Regions from separate parts of the Corallococcus silvisoli genome, predicted to be linked through region 1. Evidence: riboswitches for the same ligand, from Rfam matches in the RefSeq annotation. Region 1 holds a riboswitch; the other holds the start of a gene.
What was found. Region 1 has a riboswitch for cobalamin ahead of GTY96_RS26540 (hypothetical protein). Riboswitches for the same ligand answer to the same signal wherever they lie in the genome.

Region 2: linked by a shared signal. The riboswitch ahead of GTY96_RS35590 (aminotransferase family protein) and the one ahead of GTY96_RS26540 (hypothetical protein) in region 1 are both predicted to bind cobalamin.

Annotation. Positions count from the first base shown of each region.
Region 1 is NZ_JAAAPJ010000014.1:110,624-115,829, reverse strand. Features, by position in the region: gene GTY96_RS26545 (MXAN_6577-like cysteine-rich protein) at 1-1,111, shown strand, start outside; cobalamin riboswitch at 1,154-1,378, shown strand; gene GTY96_RS26540 (hypothetical protein) at 1,536-2,936, shown strand; gene GTY96_RS26535 (cell surface protein) at 2,960-3,634, shown strand; cobalamin riboswitch at 3,817-3,976, shown strand; gene GTY96_RS26530 (hypothetical protein) at 4,149-5,206, shown strand, end outside.
Region 2 is NZ_JAAAPJ010000028.1:68,493-73,698, forward strand. Features, by position in the region: gene GTY96_RS35575 (type VI immunity family protein) at 1-415, opposite strand, end outside; gene GTY96_RS35580 (hypothetical protein) at 412-1,221, opposite strand; cobalamin riboswitch at 1,316-1,528, shown strand; gene GTY96_RS35585 (acyl-CoA thioesterase) at 1,703-2,119, shown strand; cobalamin riboswitch at 2,155-2,371, shown strand; gene GTY96_RS35590 (aminotransferase family protein) at 2,802-4,148, shown strand; gene GTY96_RS35595 (aldehyde dehydrogenase family protein) at 4,145-5,206, shown strand, end outside.

The sequences.
Region 1 (5,206 bases):
CGGGCAGTTGGTCGGCATCCAGGCGGGGACGGACCGGATGGGGCCCCGGCGGCAGTTCGGCTCCGGCGTGCAGTCGCTCGCGGCGTGGGACGGGGTGGTGCTGGCGGCGGACGCGGCGCGCTCGGTGTTGTCCCAGGCGCTGGCGGGCTCGCTGGGGACGGTGGTGGAGGAGGATTCGCTGGGCGCGGTGGCGGCGTCACCCAATGACATCCTCGTGGACCCTCCGTATGTGTATGTCCTCGACTCCGTCAACAACACGCTCCAGGTGCTCAAGCGGGAAGGACCGTCGCAGGGCGGAGGCCTGGGGCTGCGCACGGTGGGGCAGGTGAACCTGGGCGCGAACACCAGCCCGCAGGTCATCGCGAAGCGCGGCGACACGTTCTACATCCCACTCTTCGGCACGGCCGGCTCCGACTTCCGGCAGGGCAACGCCGTGGCGCGCGTCAGCGTGAGCGACCCGGAGCATCCCCGGCTCGTGGACACCGTTCCGCTCACGGGGCTGGACCTGAAGTCGTTCGATGGCGGGACGACGATGGCGCTCCCCTATGCCGCCGTGTCGGTGGACGCGGGCGTCTACGTGGCGCTCACCAACCTGAACCCCGTGAATGACTATCTGCCCAACGGCCCCGGGATGCTCGCGCGCATCGACCCCGCGGACGGCGGGGTGCATGCCATTGACCTGGGCGCGAAGGACTGTCTCAACGCGGGCGACGTGCAGGCGGTGGGCGACCAACTGGTGGTGAGCTGCCTGGGAGAGGCGGTGTTCGATACCGCGAGCGGCTACCGCGCGAAGTCCGTGCGCGCCACGGGCCTGGTGCTGGTGAAGGACGACCGGCCCGTGGCCTCGTACGCGCTGTCGCCGGGCTGCACCGGAGGGCCGGAGACGGGTTGCAACCTCGCGGTGGGCGGCCGGCTCGCGGTGGTGGGCAATGCCGTGTACGTCACGGACGTGAACGCGGGCCGCGTGTTCGTGGTGGAGGTGCGCGACGGCCAGTTCGTCGAGCGGCGCGGCAACTCCACGCCCGAGGCGAAGGGCGCGGCGCTGGATGCGTGTCCGGTGGACCCGCGGCGCTCGGTGTCCAATGCCATCGACATCGTCGCGGTGCCGTGAAGCGTTGCAGGCGCTCGTATTGACAAGCCTTGCCTTCCGCCATACTTCAGCGACCGTCGTCGGTACTCCTCCTCATGCAGAGGCGGAGTTTAAAGGGAACCCGGTGTGAAGCCGGGACTGCCCCGCAGCGGTGAGCAGGAACGAACGCCGTCCTCGCAAGCACTGGCCCCCGAGTGGGCTGGGAAGCGACGGCCAGTAGGTGGGTGACCCGATGAGGGCTCTCCCGCGCCTGCGAGTCCGAAGACCTGCCACGACCCATGCCCCCGGGCATGGCCAGACCGGAGCCTCCGAGGGGAGGTGACGGAGGTCTTCCGCTCGCGCGGCGTGTCGTGTCCTGACGTGTCCTTCGTTCGCGGTCCGCTCTCCGTCCCTCGCCCCTTGGAATCACCTCGCCCGTGGGGGCGATGCAAGGGAGCAGTCGCGGATGAAGACAGAGCGGATGATTTCAGGGCGGGGCCTCGTGCTGGTGCTGACGACCTTCGCCATGGCGCTGACCGGCACGGGCTGCGGAGACGAGTGCATCGATGAGTTCGACTGCCGCGACAAGGGCACCCCTCCCGAGGGACAGCGCTACGCCTGCGTCGAGAACCGCTGCGAGCTGAAGTCCAACCCCGTGCCCGACGCGGGGACGGAGACCGACGCTGGCACCACCGACGCGGGCACCACTGACGCTGGCACCATCGACGCGGGCACCGACGCTGGCACCATCGACGCGGGCACGGACGCTGGCACCATCGACGCGGGCACGGACGCCGGCACCATCGACGCGGGCACGGATGCCGGCACCACCGACGCGGGCACGGACGCTGGCTCCGACCCGTGCGCGAGCGCGGCCTACGACCCGAAGCTGGGCACGCTCCAGCTCCAGGCGGGCTTCGTGGCCGGTGAGGCCGCGCCGCTGCCTGCCTCCGCGGGCCCGGTGGGCGTCACGCCCGGACCCACGTACTCGCTCTACACGGTGGTGTCGGTCGGCTATGTCGGCCCGCATGCGCTGTACTCGCTGGGCACGTGGCCGCAGGTGACGCTGGGCGCGACGCCGCTCTTCGACGTGGCCGCGCCCGCCGACCGGGGCCCTTCCACGTCGCTCTTCCTCAGCTCCTTCGTGGAGTCGGACGGCCAGCGCATCCTCACGGGGTACACGAAGTCCGGCGCGGGCTTCCCGGGCTCCGTGGGGGTCTATGACACCGTGACGCCTGCCTCCTCCGTCTACTTCTCCGCGCCCAGCAACTTCTCCGCGGGTGTCGTGCCGGGCGCGTTCCTCATCAACGGCGGCGGCCTGGACACGGTGTCGGCCGGCCTGGGCATCTACGCGCTGAAGACGGATACCTCGCCGTTCACCGCCCTGAAGGTCGGAACGCTCCCGCCCGACACGGATGGCAGCGGCTTCACCGCCGTGTCCACCAACGGCGTCGCGATGCTCGGCTACTACTCCGGCACCACCTACCTCAACGAGGGCCGCGCGGTGGCCCCCGCGGCGATTGCCCAGGCGCTCTCCTCGGGCACCCCGTTCGCCGTGGCGGACGCGCCCGCGCTCGCCGTGGGCTCCAACTTCGTCGCCGCCGCGGGTCAGGGCGAGGGCGTGGCGGTGCTTCGCGGCGACTACGTTCCGCCCAACTACAACTTCGCCGGGACGGACATCTCGCGCTTCGCCTTCACCGTGACCAACGCCGGCGCGACCGTCACCGTCGGTGCCCGTCAGCCGGTCCTCGTCTACGCGGACCAGTGCACGAGCGTGACCGGCATCACCTCCATTGGCGCGGACCTGCTCGTGGCCGTGGATGACAAGAACGGCGCGCGGCTGGTCCGCATCCAGCAGGCCCCGTGATGACCCTCATCCGGAGAACACCCATGAAGACCCTTCTCTCGAAGCGGTTCGCGATGGGGCTCGCCGCGCTCCTGTCCGTGGCGTGCGGTGGTGAGGACTCGCCGGACCGCTTCCAGGACCAGGCGCTGGTCGGGGATCCGTTCGCGGACCGCATCGTGTCCTTCACGCCCGGCGCCGGCGCGGGCTTCGGTCAGAGCCAGCTGCCGGGCATCGTGCTCGGGCCTCCGCAGGGCGCTGGCGCGGGTTCGGGCTCGCTGGACGTGCTGTCGCTCGGACGCAACGGCGTCATCATCCTGGAGTTCACCGACATCGCGGTGACGGATGGGCCGGGCGTGGACCTGCTCGTGTTCGAGAACGCGTTCCTCAAGCCCAGCGGCAAGCCGTTCGCGGAGACGGGCGTCGTGGCCGTCAGCGACGACGGCGTCACCTGGCACGAGTTCCCGTGCGCGTCCTCCGACGTGGCGAACGACTTCCCGGGCTGCGCGGGCGTGAAGCCCGTGTACTCGAGCCCCGGCAATGGCATCTCGCCCACCGACCCGGCCGTGGCGGGGGGAGATGGCTTCGACCTGGCGGACGTCGGCCTCACCCGCGCGCGCTTCGTGCGCATCCGCGACTCCGGCGCCAATGGCTACGCGGGCATCAGCGGCGGCTTCGACCTGGACGCCGTCGCCGTGGTGAACGGCGTGCAGCTGCCGTAGTCCGCGACGCGCGGCGGGACCCGGGACCGTTCTCCACCGGACGGTCCCGGGCGCCGCGTGCCCATCCCGTGGATTCGGGGTGGGGGAGGCTTCCCGGGTGGGAGCGCCGGGATGACACGCCCGCCTCCCTCCTGGTGCCGCGGTGGAGCCCTCGCCGCATTGACATTGACCCGGGGGCGCCATAGTCCCGCCCCGTCATCGATGCCATCGCGCCATGGGGCGTGAGGGCGTCCAGGGAACCCGGTGTGAGTCCGGGACTGCCCCGCAGCGGTGAGCAGGGACGGTGTTCGCAAGCACCCCGTCCTCGTGAGTCCGAAGACCTGGCGACGACCCGGTGTCCTCCTCCCATTCGGGGAGGGCCCGGACACAGACCGGAACCTCCGCGGGGAGCTGACGGCGAAGACAGGACTCCAGGTCGCGCCGCGCGACAGGAGCTCCAGCGCCTTCGTGCCCGTCCCGCCTCCCGCCAGGAAGCCCCGCCGCCTCCACGCGGCGGGCAAGGAACGAGGACACGATGCGGACCGACACGAAGCGGGTGGGCGCGAAGGGCCAGCGCGCGGCGCTGATGGGCGCCCTGCTGGCGGTGGTGCTGGGCGGGACAGGCTGCGGCGACAACGAGTGCGAGGACGCCGCCGAGTGCCGCGACCAGGCCCCGATTTCGGAAGGCCGGTCCTGGATGTGCGTGGAGAACAAGTGCGTCCCGGTGGACATCGTTCCCGACGCGGGCACGGATGCCGGCACCGACGCGGGTCCTGGCTCGGACGCGGGGACGGACGCCGGGACGGATGCGGGCACGGACGGCGGCACCGACGCGTGCGACGCCGTGCCGCGCGAGGCGAAGCTGGGCACGCTCCAGCTCCAGGCGGGCTTCACCGTGCTGGAGGCCGCGTCCCTGTCCCCGAACGTGGTCGCGGTGGTGGCCACGCCCGGCCCCACGTATTCGCTCTTCGCGCTGCGCACGACGGCCACGGGCCGCGACTTCTTCGCGCTGGGCACCTGGCCGGAGGTGAAGCTGGGGGAGGCCGCGCTCGAGACCGTGCTCGCTCCCGCGGATCGCGCCGACGCCGCGAACACCTTCCCGTCCTACTTCCTGGCCTATGACGGCACGCGGCTGCTCGCGGGCTACACGAAGCCGGCCGCGGGCTTCCCGGGCAGCGTCGCGGTGGTGGAGCCGTCCTCGCGGGACGCCGCCCTCTACCTGAGCGCGCCGGGCAACTACTCCGCCGCGGGCATGGCCGACGCGTTCTTCATCAACGGAGGGGGGCTGGACACGGTGTCGTCCGGCCTGGGCGTCTACGCGCTGGTGACCTCCGCGAAGCCCTACGCCGCCGTGAAGGTGGCGGACTTCCCCGCGCAGGTGGGCGCCAGCGGCTTCACCGCTGTCTCCGCGAACAACATCGCGGTGTTCGGCTACTCGGCGGCGGACACGTACGTGAACGTGGCCCACGCCGTGTCGTACGCGAAGCTGGGCGAGGCGCTGGCCTCGCGCACGCCGGTGGTGCTCGTGAACGAGCCGCGCCTGGAGGTGGGCAGCGACTTCAACGCCGCCACGGGCTTCGGCAATGGCGTGGC
Region 2 (5,206 bases), on a different contig from region 1:
CCAGGAACTCGGTGGGCAGCCGGAACTCCAGCGTGCAAGTGCTCTCCGGATAGGCCTCGTGGAAGCTGGCCGAGTCACTTCCTCTCCCGTGATACCTGAATGCGACTCCCGTCGCGGAGTGCGACAGCTCGTTTGCCTCAACGAAGCAAGAGGGGCTCAGGATCCGCTTCTGGAGCTCCGCCTCTCCCTCCGCATCCAGCTCCGGCCAGTCTCCGGTGTAGCAATCCCAGAACCAGCGCAGCCGTCGCGGTTCGACGGCCCGCCGGTAGCGCTCCTGCGCACGCCAGAGGGCAGGAGCGATCTCTTCGTGAGGCGCGCGCAGATAGAAGGCGATGCTGATCCCCTCCCTCATGAGGACCACGGTCGTCCCTTCAATCTCCATCGATTCACGAACTGTCGGCACCTGCTCGTTCATTGGGTGATTCCCATGTTGGGGGATACCAGGAGAGGGGCCCGTTCGCTCGCCAAGAGGTCCTGGTACACAGCATTCTGCGGCCTGTCGGCGAAGGGGCTTGCCGGCGGATAGGTGTCCCATCTGGCATCGTTGGTCGCCGGGCACGGGAACTTGAAGTCGTAGAGGGCCTGGACCTTCAGGGGGTTCCCGAGCGCGTGCAGCACCACATCGGGCGCGATGCTCCCCACCAGCAGGTGGAACTGCCCGGCCGCGAGCCACCGCGCCACCTCCTCCGGGTCCAACCACCGTATCCGCCCTGTCTTCGCGTCCCGCAGGTAGCGCGGCTCCAGGCTGAACCGCCCCGCGTCCGTGTCACCCAGGGCCCGCTGCACGCACTCCAGTGCCGCCGCGTGCTTGGCCTCTCCCAGTTGCATCGCCCGCGTCACCTGTCGCCCATTCGCGTCCACCACCTTCTCCCGGCACACCTCCGGCGAGGTCCGCTTCCCCGGCCCCAGCATCCGCTCGTTCACTTCGAAGTTCGCCTGCTTCGCGCACTCCACCAGCGCCCGCTCCACGCGCGCCACCTCCGCCGCTTCCCACAGGCGCATCATCGCGGCGGCCTGGCCGGCCCGCGCGGCCGCCCGCGACAGCCACGGCAGCACCGCGTCCTCACCCACCTGCGACGCGCACGCCGGGCTTCGCAGACATCCGGCCGTCGCGGAGTCCATCGACGCCTGTGAATAGCTCCGGGGCGCCCTCACCTCCGGCCCCGCGCACGCGGTCCACAGGAGGTAGCACAGCCACCACATCCTTCGGAGAGGAGTCACGTCGTGCCTCCTCGCACGAAAGCGCGAGCGCCTTCAACCCAACGCACTCGTGGACACTTGGCGGATGTGAACCGCGCGGCTAGCGTGCCTCCCGCCGACGGTGCCTCGCGGGAGTCCGCGAGGTTTAGCAAGGGAATCCGGTGCGAATCCGGAGCTGCCCCGCAGCGGTGAGTGGGAACGAACGCTGTCACACGCACTGGTCCGGAGTCGGACTGGGAAGCGACGGCCAGTAGACGCCACGGAGGCATCCCCATCAGGTGGGGAGCGCTCCGGAAGCACGCCCACGAGTCCGAAAACCTGCCTTCGGCCCCTGCGGAGGATCGTCTCCGACAGGGCGGTACCCCGGCCCCTCGCGGGAAGGTCCGGTCATCCCTCGCGGTCCCGTGCGTCCGCCACCGCCCGCGTCCCGGGCCCGGGAGCCGTGTGTCCCGGATCCGACGGCGCTCGGCGCTGGCGGCACCGCACGCCAGGAGTCCTTGCCATGACGTCCCCTTCTTCTTCCCTCCCTCCGTCCGCCACCGAGACCCGCATGGTCGACATGGTCTTCCCCGACCAGACCAACCACTACGGCACGCTCTTCGGCGGACAGGCGCTGCGGCTGATGGACATGTCCGCGTTCATCACCGCCAGCCGCTACGCGCGACGCACCGTCGTCACCGCGTCCAGCGAACGCGTGGACTTCCACACCCCCGTGCGCCAGGGCCAGCTGGTGGAGCTGGTGGGCCGCGTCGTCGCCACCGGCCGCACCTCCCTCACCGTGGACGTGGAGCTCTACTCGGAGGACCTGCTGTCCGGCGCGCGCCTGCTGTGCACGCGCGGGCGCTTCATCCTGGTCGCGCTCGACGCGGAGCGGCGTCCCACCGCGGTGCCGCCGCTCGCGCCGGAGAACCAGACATGACAGACATTGCCTTGACACCTGAAACAAGCCGGGCGTATAGACGACGCCATGCTGGTGCCTGGGTTTACCCAGGCTGAAAAGGGAACCCGGTCCGAATCCGGGGCTGCCCCGCAGCGGTAGGTGAGAACGACCGCCGTCCATGACACTGGAGCCCGTGTGGGCCCCGGGAAGTGACGGCCAGTAGGAACCCCGGCCCGCCTCACGCCGGACGCGCTCACAAGCCCGAAGACCTGCCCGCATCCGGCCCGTGGGAGACATCCACGGACGGTTCGACCTGGAGCCCCGAGGGAGGGCGGGAAGGTCCGAGCGCAAGCCCCTGTCTTCACAGGGATTTTCGCCTCGGCACACTCCCCTTCTCCCTTCGTGTCTCCAGCCACCCGCGGGGGTGGGGGTCGGTGTCTTCGGGCCCGTCCATGGCCCGGGTGCGCGGCGTCGCACCGGGACACCTCGCCTCCTCCTTCGTGGGTCACTGGCCGGGCGACGCGGGTCGCCCGTTAGGACGAGCGATGCGTGGAGTGCGGCGAAGACAGCGCGAAGCAGTGACAGGACGCGGAAGCCAGACACGGCACGGGAGGCCCCGGGCGCGGCGCGCCTGACGCCTCTTCGCGCATTCCTCCTCTCAATTCCTTTCATCCACCGCGAGCGCGCCCTCCACGCGCGCCGCCTGGGGAGACGTCTGTCTTTGAACGCCATCCGCTACCCGGACGGGAACGTGCTCCTGCGCAACCTGTCGCGCGAGTTCCCCGTCGTGACCCACGGCCAGGGCATCTACCTGTACGGCGCGCAGGGCCGCCGCTACCTGGACGGCTCCGCGGGCGCGCTGGTGGCCAGCGTGGGCCATGGCAACCGCGAGGTCGCGGACCGCGTCCATGAGCAGCTCCTCCAGGTCGCGTACGTCAACGGCACCCACTTCACCACCGAGGTGACGGAGGCCCTGGCCACCCGGCTGTGCGAACACGCGCCCCAGGGACTCAAGCGCGCGGCCTTCCTGGGCTCCGGTTCGGAGGCCATCGAGGCGGCGGTGAAGTTCGCCCGGCAGCTCTGGGTGGAGCGCGGACAGCCCCAGCGCTCGCGCGTCATCACGCGCGTGCCCGGCTACCACGGCAACACGCTCTACGCGCTGTCCATGTCCGGACGGCCGCACTACCAGACGTTCTTCGGCCCCATGCTGTCCCAGGTCGTCACCACGCCCGCGCCCTACCCCTACCGCTGCGGCCTGGAGGACTACGCGCGCGACGGGGCGGCGCACTACGCGCGGCACCTGGAGGAGGCCATCCAGCGCGCGGGGCCCGACACGCTCGCCGCGTTCGTGGCGGAGCCCGTCATCGGTTCATCGGCGGGAGCGTCCGTGCCGCCGCCCGGCTACTTCGAGGCGGTGTCGGCCGTCTGCCGGCGCCACGGCATCCTGATGATCGCCGACGAGGTCATGTGCGGCTGCGGGCGCACCGGCCGCTTCTTCGCGAGCGACCTCATGGACTTCACCCCGGACGTGCTCGTGATGGGCAAGGGGCTGAGCGGTGGCTACGCGCCCCTGAGCGCGGTGCTGGTGCGCGAGGACCACCTGGAGGAGCTGCGCCGGGGCTCCGGCGGCTTCATGCACGCGCAGACGTACCTCCAGGCGCCGTGCATGACGGCCGCGGGGCTCGCGGTGCTGGACTACTACGAACGGCACGACCTGGTGGCGCACGCGGAGCGCGTGGGCGCCTACCTGCAACGCCGGCTGCGAGAGGTCCTGCTGCCCCTGCCCCACGTGGGCTCCGTGCAGGGCGTGGGGCTGATGGCGGGCGTGGAGCTGGTGGAGGACAAGGCCACGAAGCGGCCCTTCCCTCGCGCGCGCAGGGCCGTGGAGGGGCTGCTCGCGGAGCTGTTCGCGCTGGGGCTCATCCTCTGGCCCAACACCGGCCACGCCGACGGGACGAACGGCGACCTGGTGATGGTGGGCCCGCCGTTGATCATCACCGAGCCCCAGGTGGACGAGCTGGTGGACCTGCTCGCCCGGGGCCTGACCCGTTTCCTGGAGCGGCCATGACCTTTCGCATCACCTATTCGGTGCTGGACGCGGACCTGACGGAGCTGCACGCGCGCTTCGACGCCGCGCTCGCCACGGTGCGCGCGCGCCTGGGCGCGGAGTACCCGTCCTGGATCGCCGGCAAGGCGCACCACAGCGGGGACCTGCTGGACAGCCGCAACCCCACGCGGCCCTCCGAAATCATCGGGCGCTTCCACCGCACCGCGCCCGGCGAGGTGGGCCGCGTGGTGCGCGCGGCGAAGGACGCCCAGCGCGCGTGGGGCGCCACCGCGTGGGAGGAGCGCGTCCAAATCCTGCGCCGCGCCGCCGACCTCATCTCCGAGCGCCGGTGGGAGCTGGCGGCGGGGATGACGCTGGAGGTGGGCAAGAACCGGCTGGAGGCCCTGGGCGACGTGGAGGAGGCCGCGGACCTGCTGCGCTACTACGCCGGGCAGGTGGAGTCCGCGCGCGGCTTCCACCTCCCCATGGCGCGCCTGTCTCCCCGCGAGGACACGCGCAGCGTGCTGCGCCCCTACGGCGTCTTCGTCGTCATCTCCCCCTTCAACTTCCCGCTCGCGCTGGCGGCGGGGATGAGCGCGGGCGCGCTGCTGGGCGGCAACGCCGTCATCCTCAAGCCCAGCGAGGAGGCCCCGGGTTGCGCGGACGGCCTCTTCCACGCCTTGAAGGACGCGGGCCTGCCGGACGGCGTGTTCCAGGTGGTGCACGGCGAGGGCGAACGCCTGGGCGCGGCGCTGGTGCGCCACCCCGCGGTGGACGGCGTGGCCTTCACCGGCAGCAGCACGGTGGGCATGGAGATCCACCGCCAGCTCACCGCGGAGCACGTGCGGCCCGCGCTGCTGGAGCTGGGCGGGAAGAACGCGACCGTTGTCTGCAAGGACGCGGACCTGGAGGCGGCGGTGGAGGGCTGCCACCGCTCGGCGTTCGGGATGTCCGGCCAGAAGTGCAGCGCGCTGTCGCGCATCTACGTGCACGAGGACGTGCGCCGCGACTTCCTCGAACGGCTGGCCCGGAAGGCCCGCGACACGGTGGTGGGGGACCCCGCGCTCGCGTCCGTCTTC